DNA from 4 places in the Paenibacillus sp. LX16 genome. Region 3 is predicted to be linked to each of the others. Evidence: riboswitches for the same ligand, from Rfam matches in the RefSeq annotation. Region 3 holds a riboswitch; each other region holds the start of a gene.

Region 1 (3,125 bases), 1.5 Mb from region 3:
TGTAATTGGTGTTGGAGGTGATCCGTTTAAAGCTTACGACCTTCCCAGTGGATAAATCTACATGAATTTGCAGTTTGCTCTTCGCTGAGGATTCAGGCAGATCGACCCGAAAGGTTTCGTAAGGGTAACTTTTTTTCCATGTACGGTCGTACTGTTGAAGCAGTTTTTCTCTAGATAAATAACCGTACAAATCTGTTTCGGCCTGATAGGTCACGACAGGCTCCTCTGGCTGTGATTCAGTATAGCCCAGCTCGGAGCGGGCGAAGTCCAATGCGTGTATGACCGCTTCTTGTTTGCTGATGACCTTTGCGTTCATTACTGATTCTGGACTCGGATTGCTAAGCGAGGGAATAAGCAATTGAAAGATAAAAAAGCAAATCAGGCCAATCCCGCCCAGCAAGCCTAATTTTTTGAAGTTGGCCGTGAGCACGACCGGTTTCCCGATAGGATTCATGAGTTTCCTCCTTAATCTGTAAATAAGAACATCCATTAAAGATATCATACTGCACAGGTTCCCGCCAACAGACCAGCGATATTCATGAAAATAGAGCGAAAGCACTTTAAAGTTCCAATAAAATAAGATAAGCTGCGATTAAACGTTGCCCATTCGCAAAATAAAGCCAATATCACGTTTTTTCGGCGAAATCGGTTTTGTGCTCTGGATATAGAAGGATTATAATCTTGAGGCAATGCCTATGAAATACATAGGTAATGATATACAATTGAGCCGAATTTCTATGGGAAAACGGGGGAACCATGTTACTGGGGTGAATTTTACAACCGATCCTGGAAGTGTAAATAGGGCATACTGTGCTGCCCGAATCCGTCAGCTAACCTCGTAGGCTATGAGCAGGAACCAAGTCAGGCACTCGGTTTTCCGGTGTCTTTTTTGTGTGTATAAAAGTGTAAAAGTTTGCTGAGTTAAGGACGCTGCGCGCCATTAGCACAGGGGGATCGAATAGTGCTTGACATGCATTCTTCCTGTATTCAGGGAATGCTAATTATAGTTACTTAAGGTTTGGAAAAATCAAAAAATTCAGGGGCAACGACGATCGGAAGATCAAATGGAACGCGTAGCGAGCTTACACCGTATTAAATCACTGTTTTTATAGTTTTAAGGATTAGGAGAGAAGTGATGAATAGATGAATCCCAATGCAAGCTGGCTCCGGCTTTCTCCACCGCAGATATTCGTTGCGGGCTTTGCCATTATCATTCTAATAGGTAGTTTATTGTTAATGCTGCCGATCTCTAATACAACAGGAAAACCACTTGCGTTTATAGACGCTTTGTTTACTGCCGCCTCTGCGACCTGTGTAACCGGGCTTGTCGTAAAGGATACCGGTCTCTTTTTTACCACTTTTGGTCAAGTTGTCATCGTTGCGCTGATCCAGATCGGCGGTCTTGGCTTTATGACCATGGCTACCTTGATTGCACTGGTGTTCAAGCGTCGGATTTCCCTGCGGGAGCGTCTCATTTTGCAGGAAGCGATGAATCAGACTTCTGTAGAGGGAATTGTCGGGTTAATCCGTAAGGTATTACTGTACTCACTGGTTATTGAAGGCGTATGCGCTACGATATTCTCGGTTCGCTGGTCCTTTGATATGCCCGTAGGCAGGGCGATTTATTTTGGAATCTGGCATGCCATCTCCATGTTTAACAATGCTGGTTTTGATTTATTCGGTGAATTTCGTAGCTTGACAGGTTATGTATATGATCCGATTGTTAATTTTACCGCAATGTTTCTGATTATTTCTGGCGGCATTGGTTTTGTAGTGATGTCAGACCTGGCAGAATATCGCAAGCGCAAGAGACTGTCCTTGCATACCAAGGTGGTACTCAGCATGACGGGCGCTATGATTGTAGTCGGCACGCTCGTGATTTTTGTATTTGAGTTTACGAATCCGAAGACTCTGGGCTCGCTTGATTGGGGTGGTAAGCTACTGGGATCTTTATTCCAGTCCGTTACTCCCCGTACCGCAGGTGCCAATACCTTGGACATTGCAGGCTTGCGGCAGGCTACGCAGTTTTTTATCATCATACTCATGTTTATCGGGGCTTCTCCTGGCTCTACTGGAGGCGGGATTAAGACCACAACATTCGCCCTGCTCATTGGAGCGGTGATTTCGATGCTGCGGGGGCGGGAAGATATTGTACTGTTCAAGTACCGACTTGCGCAGGGACGAATTTACAAGGCTTTGACCATTACACTGCTGGGGTTGCTGTTCGTGATCGGGGTAACGATGATTTTGTCGGCAACTGAAGATCATCATTTTCTGATGATCTTGTTCGAGACGGTGTCTGCGTTTGGTACGGTGGGGCTGTCGATGGGGCTTACACCTGATTTGACAGTCATAGGCAAGCTGGTGATCACCCTAACGATGTTTGCAGGTAGACTGGGCCCACTCACGCTAGCTTATGCACTGGGGCCGAAAAAGGGTAAAGAATTATATCGTCATCCGGAAGGCAAAATGATTATAGGATGAATCATTTCATAATATGCAGTATACATTTCGTGGGTTTAATCATTTCAGGATTTTGCAAAATCCTCATTTATGAAATTGATTCAGATAAGGGAGTTTTCGAGTAGATATGAAAACGCAGCAGTTTGTAGTTATTGGCTTGGGGAGGTTTGGCTCAAGCCTGGCTTTGCAATTGGTGGATATGGGGTGCGAGGTGCTAGGCATTGACCGGAATGAGGATGTTGTGGACAGTATGAGTGAGATGTTGACACATACTGTCGTGGCGGACGCTACCGATGAAGACTCGTTGCGATCACTGGGCATCCGTAATTTCGATTGTGGCATTGTTGCTATTGGTGATGACATTCAGGTAAGCATCCTCACCGCCATTTTGCTGAAGGAGCTGGGTGTGAAAAAAGTCGTAGCCAAAGCCATATCTGTGCTGCACGGGCGTGCGTTAGAGAAGCTCGGTGTAGACCGGATCATTTATCCAGAACGGGATATGGGTATCCGGGTGGCTCACCAGCTAGTCACGCCTAATTTGCTCGATTATTTGGAGTTGTCTAAGGAATACAGTATTGTGGAACTCAATGTACCTGCATGTCTGAATGGCAAAACGCTAGCAGAGCTAAATGCCCGTACCCGCTTTGGTTGTAGCGTCGTGG
Region 2 (3,125 bases), 2.8 Mb from region 3:
AAAAATGCGCAGCAGTCATTGAGCTTGTAATGATCTGTCGTATGATGATAAAAGCGCCTTCGCTATACAACATCGTGGTTGTATGCCGAAGGCGCTTTTATCATAGAACCTGGGTTGGGTGGTCGGGACGATATACCATACAATAAAACGGTTTTTTGCCATCGGGAGTCTGGCGTTCATAGGTATCTGTAAGCTCAAATCCAGCCGCCTTGTAGGCCCGGATAGCGCGCCCATTCCAAGTGAGCACCTCTAGATCAATTTCATTCTTCGGGTTGCGTCGTTGAGCTTCCTCTGCAATGGCACGGACAAAATCTGATCCTTTGCCATGTCCGCATCTGTCAGGGTGCATTCCAAGACCTAGCCGGGTCACACCGATCATAGGAAAATATTGAGCAAATCCCGTCAGCTTATTCTCTTCATCCAGTACGGCAACATATTGCTCTTGGCGAAGCGTGGGACTCCCAAATTCGACTTCAAGCGCCTTCATTTGTTCCCAGGGGAGCCAACCGTATATGTTATAAGGTGGATCATAGCGCCACTCACAGATTGCAGCCGCTTGATGCTCGTCCATCGGTACGATCCGATAGTTGGATATTGAGGCCGGCATGTGTTCCATCCTCCTTTTACACAGGTACTTCAATCATTAACAACAGATTGTAGACAAGTTGCAGGGGAATGGCAAGCGTGTTTATTTCATACCTAAGTCGGGTATACATTCAATAAGAAGGAATTACTGCTCATATGCTCCCCCAGCGGTGACGGTAAAACCGACGATGTTCGCTAAAATTGAAACCTTTTGAGGTCTCAGTTCGTCAGTAAAGATAATAATTGCTGATGTTGTGGACATAAAAAACCGCAATTCGATTCCGGCCAGAATCAAATTGCGGCTAGGGTTAGCTTGCTGTGCGTTAGTTATTCTACGTTATCGTCATCAGGAATTTCTGAAGCTACAGAATGGTAAGCGTCTGTGCTCATAATTCTTTTTGCACCGACATAGCGGTTAGCGTAATAATTTTCGTTCAGTGAGCTAACTACTACACCACGTGAAGTCGAGGAGTGGGCAAATTTCCCTTCACCTACGAAGATACCTACATGGGAAATGCCTCTTCCTGTGGTGTTGAAGAACACCAGGTCCCCAGGTCTCATTTCATCGCGGGATACAGAAGATCCCATTTTGAATTGTGATCCGGATTGATGCGGAAGTTTAATTCCCAGTTTGTTGAATACGTACATTGTGAAGCCGGAGCAATCGAATCCCTCGAGTGTAGTGCCTCCGCTTCTGTAGCTCGTTCCTTTGGCATCTTGAATGACCTGGTCCATCTTGGAGTCTGCATATGCACTGCCGCCACCGAATGTAAAAGATGTAAAGGCAATGGCAAGACCCATAGCTGCGATCGTTAGCTTCTTCTTCAAAAAAAATATACCCCTTCCAATGCCTGCGAGGTTAGCTTAAGGATTCGGTAGAAGGTTCCCCTATGACCACTCTGTTGCGAGATCAATTCACCCAAACTGGTTCCCCCGCTTCCTAGGTGCCAGGAATTAGGCTTAACTTAAGATGTGCACCTTGGAGAGCAGTATTCACAATAACGTTATTTTTGAGATAAAGGTTACAATAAAGATTACAAAGTTGTTACTATCAGTTCACTGCGATTATTGTAACAAAGACGGCTGGCTTTGGCAAATGTTTCATTGCAAAAAGTTACAAAAAAAATCTGCTCCTAATGTCTCAGGAACAGATCTTGTTAACAGTATTCAGTTATGTGTCGTTTGCGCGGGTATGAGTCAGGGTTTTTCGACAGACGGAAATGAAGTAAAAAACATAAAGGCAGGGTTTAGCTTCTACTGGAAATATCGGTATGCCATAGTCTGTACTGCGAACTGATATGCCACAGCCTGACCAGACTAGTAACAAAATGATACGATTGCTGGAGAATGAGCGCCAGCATGCCAGTCCAAATCATCGCCACGGTGCCAAATAGACCGAAGACCAGCAGCACACAAGCACCGAGCAAAAGGGATATACCGACAGCTGGGAGGAGCTGGCGAAAGAAGGCGAGCAGGGAGGATAGTATGGTGTGACCACCGACAGTACCCAGTTGCATATACAGGATGCACTGCCGAATGAACCATCCGTATGCCATCCATCCAATGACATAGGGCAATAAATGCAGCAGATAAGAGGGAGATTGAAGCGCTCCTGCTACAATAGGGTAGAGTCTCGGTACCACCCAAAAGGCGGGAAGCAGCAGCAGTCCCAACTCAATGGTGTAATACAACAGCGACGACATGCCATGGCGTTTCATACCCTTGAAAAAGGACAGGCTTTGCGGTTCAGTCGCATCGGTATGCAGACTTTGATATATTCCGGCTCTAATGAAGGGAGTGATCAGTATGCGTAGTACAGTCGCCCCTAGTAGTATCCACAAATACACATGTACTTCCCGGCTGTCCATCAGAGCAATCTGGCTCTCCATCCAAAACAAGGTCTGTCCCAGCTCGTTTTGACCCTGATCAGGATAACGGAGCAATAGCGGGATAACGGCAGACTGCACCAGCCGATAGAGAAACACCCCCCACAGTAGTCGATACAGAAATAAAATGATAACGATATAAAATCGTATGCGCACCAGCGCCCAGCCCTCTTTTATAACAGTCCGCATCTATAGACACCTCACCATGACAGACTTCCAAGCAGTGTCTCCAACAGCTTGGTTACACTTATACTCCAACGGGTTTGTTGTTTTTCGTCCAATTCGGCCTTTAGGCTATTGTTAATATGCTTATTCTCCAGTGCAATGGTATATAGAGGATCAAGGGTTACATAGGAAACGGGAGAAGTACTTTTGACCCGAAAAGTTGTGCTTTTGCCCGCGCCGTCCCAAGCCTTGAATATCGTTGTCCCATCCTTGAAGGTAAATTGGACAGGGATCTTGGGATAATCCGCCCCTTTTTTGCTGACCGTCACGACTGCTTCATATCCATTCTCCAGCTTGTGGTTTGTGATGTGATCCACTGAAAAGTCCGCCATTTGGCCGTCATATACATACTGTTCAAAATAGTGGCTCCATGAGCGTCCGGTGACTCTCTCCACGATACGTTGAAAATCCTGTGAGGACGGATGCTTG
Region 3 (3,125 bases):
AGAACGCTTTCGCAACCAGATTACAAAAACAGAACGTATTTTACAAGCCAGAGCAGGTTTTCGCCCCAAGTTGATTCGTCCACCCTACGGTGAAATCACGGAGCCTCAAATCCAATGGGCACGTCGTCATGGCTATATGATTGTCAATTGGAATGTAGACTCTCTCGACTGGAAGGGACTAAGTAAAACACAAATTCAGCGCAATGTGATCCCAGCTACAGGGCCTGGCTCTATTATTTTAATGCACGCTGGTGGAGGTCAAAGTTCCAACTTGCAAGGCACTGTCCAAGCTCTGCCGGGTCTAATTCACTCTCTAAAAGCTAAGGGCTACAAATTTGTGACAGTCCCCCGGCTACTCCACACATCGGAACGGAAATAACAATATGTTTATGATTGAGCTACTAGCTAAAGCAACGTAAAAAGGCTGTCTTACCAGCAGAAGTTTTCTGCTCGTCAAGACAGCCTTTTTTTACGGATAGGACCCTGATAAGAGTCCGACCTAGTTATATGCGGTAGGATACAGGTATTAAGTTTACATAATATATATTATGTTTAATTAAACCGTATATACGTACAATGCTATTTATCAATAACGTACAGCTTCACATTTTGAAATCCAAAGTCGTTCACAAATGATTTGTTGCCAGGAATAAAGATATCAATCCGCTTTCCTGTAATGGCGCTGCCCTGATCGCGAGCGACAGCTACAAAAGAATGATCCGGCAAACCTGGGTGGGAATAGCCTGTAACCAGCACTTTCGTGCCCATCGGAATGACGTTCGGGTCTACCGCAATTGTACCTAGTTTAAGCGGATTGCCGTAGTAGTCCACTGCTCCCCATTTACCATTCTCATCGGCTGCGGCAGAATACGCAGAAGCCTTAACGTCAACTATTTTGCTATAGTTGAATGTTTTACCCCACGCTTCAATCGTTGGCCCCTCATTCGCTGGTGCTTTCTCCGTAAGAAGCTGCGGCTTCGAATCCGAAGCTGCCTTCACACTTTTTTCGCCAGGCACCTTAATTTGCAGACCTGCATATATATTGTTGGAGGCAATGTTTGGGTTCGCCTTCGTTAGCTCGTCTACCGATACTCCATAACGTTGAGCAAGCAAAAAAAAGGTATCGCCCTCTTTGGCAGTGTGAAGCGAAGCAGCATCCGCTACTCCAGCTGTCTGTGCCAGCCCTGCAATAGCTGCGGCAAGCACCGCAAATTTCATCGTTTTACCAATATGTTTTAGATGTTTCAAAGATATGTACCTCCTCTGTTATGCCTGCGAAGTTAGCTGTCGGATTCGGACTCAGGAGAAGCCCTATGCTTGTGCAATTCACCCCTAGGCATATTCCACATCGTCTTATGACGTATCGGAATGACTGCCAATTGTTACGTCCCCCGCACTTCCCATAGTTAGGACCCAGCATTCAGCGTTTGTCATAACCGCATGCTGTCCCGGTAAGTTTTGGCTTACTGCATAATATCACAATTTTGTAACCTTATCCGCATGAAAATGTTGGGAACCTTGAACATCATACTATACTCGTTACAATTTTGTCATCAAGAAATCGATATTTGTTACGAAAGTATGGGGAAATGGTGACAAAAAGAAAAAAAGTCCTCCGTCAAACGGAGGACTTTTTTTCTAGATTATATCAGCACTTCCTTACAATACTTTGGCAAGAAAATCACGGGTTCGATCATGACTTGGATTGCCAAATACCTGCTCTGGTGTACCTTGCTCCACAATTTGACCGTTATCCATAAAGATAATTCGATCGCCTACCTCGCGGGCAAAGCCCATTTCATGCGTTACGATTACCATTGTCATGCCGCCTTCGGCGAGCTTCTTCATTACATCCAGAACCTCTCCAACCATTTCAGGGTCCAATGCAGAAGTCGGCTCATCGAACAGCATTACGTGCGGCTGCATGGCCAAAGCACGCGCAATCGCAATACGTTGCTTCTGACCACCGGATAGCTGGTTCGGATAGGTATTCTTCTTATCCTCAAGCCCTACGGTACGCAAGAGTTCTAGCGAAATTTTTTCCGCTTCCTTCCCTGACTGTCTTCTAACCTGTGTTGGTGCAAGTGTCAGGTTCTGCAACACTGTTTTATGCGGGAACAGATTAAAATGCTGGAACACCATCCCCATCTTCTCCCGGGTTACATTAATATTATGGCCACGAGCTGTAATCGGCTCGCCCTCAAACAAAATCTCCCCGTCCGTAGGCTGTTCTAACAGATTCATACAACGTAAAAACGTACTCTTCCCCGAACCGCTGGGACCGATGATGACGACGACTTCACCTTTGGCGATATCTATATCAATGCCTTTTAAAATCTCATTCTTACCGAACGATTTACGCAGTTGTTTAACGGTGATCACTGGCTCTCAACTTCCTTTCCCATAAACCCAGCAGCTTAGACAAGCTGAATGTCATTACAAAATAAATAGCGGCTGCGATTACGAACGGACTTAATCCTTCGTAGGTAATGTTCTTAATGACCTGGGCCTGATACATAATATCCACCATCCCAATGGTCGAAATAATGGATGATTCTTTAATGATTGTAATAAACTCATTACCGATAGCAGGCAAAATAGATTTAAACGCTTGCGGCAAAATGACATGACGCATAGCTTTACCGCGTCCCATACCCAACGAACGGGCAGCCTCCATCTGTCCACGGTCTACTGCCTGGATACCTGCACGGAAAATTTCAGCCAGATATGCCGAGCTATTTAGAGACAATGTGATTATACCAGACTGGAGTGGAGTAAAATTGACACCCAGCGTCAAAGCAACCCCGTAGTGAATGATCATGAGTTGTACCAGCATAGGTGTGCCACGCAGGATCTCCACATAAGTGGTACCTAACCACTCAATGATACGTATACCACTCATCCGCAGCAAGGATACAATCAGACCAATGATAAATCCAAACAATACTCCGAGTGCAGACAGCAACAGAGTGTAGCCGATACCCGTAGCGTAAAAACTGCGGTATTTCCAAAAAATGTCTACTATGTTATTAGAAGAAACCTGTCGATCTGCTGAGAGCGCGCTCGCTTCTGTGGAAAACTTCTCAATCGACCCGTCCGCTTTCAGGCGAGCCAACGTTTTATTT
Region 4 (3,125 bases), 2.7 Mb from region 3:
AGCCTGCTTGCAGCCGGGTACCTTGGAAGCGATAATCTTACGAATGCGCTCCCCTGCATGATCGGGATCGGTTAAAATGATGACCCCCCGCCGCTCCTGCGCCAATGCAATTTTACGCAGCGTCATTTTATTAATGGCTGAGCCGCCAGTTTCTATTGTATCCGCTTCAACAGCGCGGCGAATGGCCACCGTATCATCTCGGCCCTCTACCACGATCACTTCCTTGATCATTTGCATTTCCCTCCACTGCTACACAGCAAGCTATATTTATCTTTCCCTGCTTTTGAAAACAAAATAAGAAGAGGATATCCTCTTCTTAGCATGGCATAACTATGTTGTTAATACTATCGCATTGCCCTCAAGATACACAACCTGTTTTAGTTGATTTCAGGCTTTACCGGTCCGATAACATATACGGTTTTACCGTGCTTACGACCAAATTGGTTGGCTCGGCTCAAACTCTCATAATACACATCGATTTTGTGGCCTTTAATCGCGCCACCGGTATCCTCCGCACGGCGGAAGCCCACCCCTTCGATATACACCCACCAGCCGATTGGAATTACACTCGGATCGACCGCGATGGTGCGTCCTTCCGTGACACGTGCGCCGGATGCAGTACGTGTACCGATACCTGGCTCCTGTGAGGAATACGCCGTCATGGAGACATTTTGTAAAACTTTGCTATATTTAAAATTTACGCCTGCTTTACGGACAGCACTGCCCGAACTAACCGTTGTTGCCTTAACCGCATCATTGGGACCGACGGAAGCAGCAAGAACGACCGGTTTTTTCTTCGTTCCTACCGCAATGACCTTATCCACACGGTTCTGTGCAACTTCCTTGTTAACCAGCTGTTTGGATACCAACTTTCCATCATGATATACCTTTTGAACGTGCTGGACTACCACACCCGATTTGCCACTTTGAATGACCCGATTATCGCCTTTATAGAGACTCGGATCGGCCGTTTTGATGACCTGATAAGGCACCTGTTTTTTCTGTTCGACCTGCTGTTTCTTCACACGGACGATTTTTATGTCCATGTTAGACGAAACAGAGGCATCCAACGCAGGATAAACTTTATCCGTTGACGATAATTTATAGCCCGAGGTACGAATGGCACCTTCTACTGTATTTTCTGTTGTGTACAGCTTTTTCGTCTCATTGCCTGAAGATACTTTAACCTGATTGGCACGTTTAATGACTACGCGATCCCCATCCTGTATTGCTCCATTTAGCGGCATGGAAACTGTATCATGCGGCTGAAGTGAAATGGAATGCTCGCTCAGCAAATCTTGAAGCTTGGATTCCCGGGTTTCTACCGCAGACGCCTTGCCATCGATGACAAAAAAGACTTGTTTTTTAGATTGCGTGTACATCAGAATTGAAATCATAATCGTTAGCGCGATTAGAAAAATAGCAACCAAAGCAGCCTGGCGCACATTCTCTTGCTTCCAACGCAATACGTAAGACATGCTGGATGAGCGTGACTCATGGGTATCCTTTTTTTGGAAAATTCCCATTTCCTCCGTCCTCCTTACATAGCCCGCCGTCTGGAGTAAGACATAGTTGAGATTTGACGTGACTATAACAGATTTTCTACAAGACAAGCCCAAACTACGACTGTCCTGCACCATGTACCCGTCTTCGCGGCATGCTGTCCTCCCCTGTTTAACCACAGTATGATGACAGATTTTCTTTTATTCACAACAAAAAAAGCCAGAGAAAGAGACTAGAGAGCTCTTTCGTGGCTTCCGGCATGTGTGAATATGCGGGAAAACTCATGCACGAGATGGCTTCTCTCTTGTTACGCTTACGGGGTTAGCTGTCGGGTTCGGACGTAGAGAGTCGCCCTAGCTTGGGTCAACCGCTCATGGCGGTCGCCTTCACATTCACCCCGAAGACCCAGAAAGAAATCGAAATACGGCTCCTCCACCTGTTCAATCCCATCCGGGAAAAGAATTTAGGTCGAGCCGGCTGGCGGAAGAGACGTTCCCTTCTTGCACATACGCCGGACGTACTGTAAGCCATATCGGTTCCCCCGTTCCCTGTAAAAGGGACTCAGCGAGACTGGTTCATGAAATGACTTGTTGATGTTTACATTCAAACAACAATTCACTGAAAAGATGATATCCTGTTTCTATGCATGTTGTAAAGCAGGTTTCAAGTACATTTTTTAAAATATTCGGTTAAAATATTGTAATATTCTCGAGTTTCCTGCAACAAATTCATGATTAGCTTCGTCTATCTCTTTATTTTGATCGATTTCTTCACTTTTTCATTGAATGTCAAATCGTTCCAGGGCATTTCGGGTCGTTATTGACACTAATTCCTCCACTGTAATCCCCTTGATTTGGGCTGCAGCCTCTGCCACCAGTCTCACATGTGCAGACTCATTTCGCTTCCCACGAAACGGATGAGGCGTCAGATAGGGAGCATCAGTTTCAATGAGCAGACGGTCCAGCGGCACCTGTGCGAGCACCTCTTTTGGCTGCTTGGCATTTTTGAACGTTATTGGACCACCGAAGGAAAGGTGAAATCCCATATCCAGCACCATTTTGGCTGTCTCCCAGCTACCCGAAAAGGAGTGCATGACTCCTCCAATCTCACTCGCTTTTTCCTCGCGCAAAATCTTAACAATATCTTCATGGGCATCCCGGTTATGAATAACAATGGGCATTTTGAGTTCACGAGCCAGACCAATTTGACTTCGCAACACCCGATGCTGAACATCCTTCGGTGATGTATCCCAATAATAATCCAGACCGATCTCCCCGATGGCTACAACCTTCTTATGACTGCATAACGATGCAATCCATTCTAGATCGCCCTCCTGCATTGTAATCGCATCCTGCGGATGCCATCCAACTGCCGCATAAATAAAATCGTACGTCTCGGCCAATTTCATGGTGGATGGAATGGTCTCACGATTAAATCCGATATTGATCATCCGCGTTACTCCTGATTCGACAGCACGTGCTATAACTTCTTCACGATCTTCGTCAAATTGTGGCGCATCCAAGTGAGTATGAGTGTCGAATAAACCCAAGGCTTACATCTCCTTTTTTTACTTACATTTCTATATAGTTGTCTATTCTTTGACAAAATAATTCCTTATTTCG

The links. A riboswitch is a leader RNA that binds a small molecule or an ion and turns the genes downstream of it on or off. The one in region 3 is predicted to bind cyclic di-AMP.
Region 1: linked by a shared signal. The riboswitch ahead of T3H97_RS20785 (TrkH family potassium uptake protein) and the one ahead of T3H97_RS13815 (3D domain-containing protein) in region 3 are both predicted to bind cyclic di-AMP.
Region 2: linked by a shared signal. The riboswitch ahead of T3H97_RS00535 (C40 family peptidase) and the one ahead of T3H97_RS13815 (3D domain-containing protein) in region 3 are both predicted to bind cyclic di-AMP.
Region 4: linked by a shared signal. The riboswitch ahead of T3H97_RS00140 (resuscitation-promoting factor) and the one ahead of T3H97_RS13815 (3D domain-containing protein) in region 3 are both predicted to bind cyclic di-AMP.

The regions. Positions count from the first base shown of each region.
Region 1 covers NZ_CP141152.1:4,640,536-4,643,660, reverse strand. The annotation lists gene T3H97_RS20790 (CPBP family intramembrane glutamic endopeptidase) at 1-454, opposite strand, end outside; cyclic di-AMP (ydaO/yuaA leader) riboswitch at 716-860, shown strand; gene T3H97_RS20785 (TrkH family potassium uptake protein) at 1,144-2,484, shown strand; gene T3H97_RS20780 (potassium channel family protein) at 2,591-3,125, shown strand, end outside.
Region 2 covers NZ_CP141152.1:134,120-137,244, forward strand. The annotation lists gene T3H97_RS00525 (4a-hydroxytetrahydrobiopterin dehydratase) at 1-22, shown strand, start outside; gene T3H97_RS00530 (GNAT family N-acetyltransferase) at 101-607, opposite strand; gene T3H97_RS00535 (C40 family peptidase) at 913-1,413, opposite strand; cyclic di-AMP (ydaO/yuaA leader) riboswitch at 1,419-1,556, opposite strand; gene T3H97_RS00540 (hypothetical protein) at 1,833-2,660, opposite strand; gene T3H97_RS00545 (M1 family metallopeptidase) at 2,672-3,125, opposite strand, start outside.
Region 3 covers NZ_CP141152.1:3,167,192-3,170,316, forward strand. The annotation lists gene T3H97_RS13810 (polysaccharide deacetylase family protein) at 1-379, shown strand, start outside; gene T3H97_RS13815 (3D domain-containing protein) at 580-1,248, opposite strand; cyclic di-AMP (ydaO/yuaA leader) riboswitch at 1,255-1,429, opposite strand; gene T3H97_RS13820 (amino acid ABC transporter ATP-binding protein) at 1,660-2,382, opposite strand; gene T3H97_RS13825 (ABC transporter substrate-binding protein/permease) at 2,369-3,125, opposite strand, start outside.
Region 4 covers NZ_CP141152.1:28,884-32,008, reverse strand. The annotation lists gene rnmV (ribonuclease M5) at 1-231, opposite strand, end outside; gene T3H97_RS00140 (resuscitation-promoting factor) at 378-1,526, opposite strand; cyclic di-AMP (ydaO/yuaA leader) riboswitch at 1,798-2,080, opposite strand; gene T3H97_RS00135 (TatD family hydrolase) at 2,282-3,052, opposite strand; gene T3H97_RS00130 (HD domain-containing protein) at 3,095-3,125, opposite strand, start outside.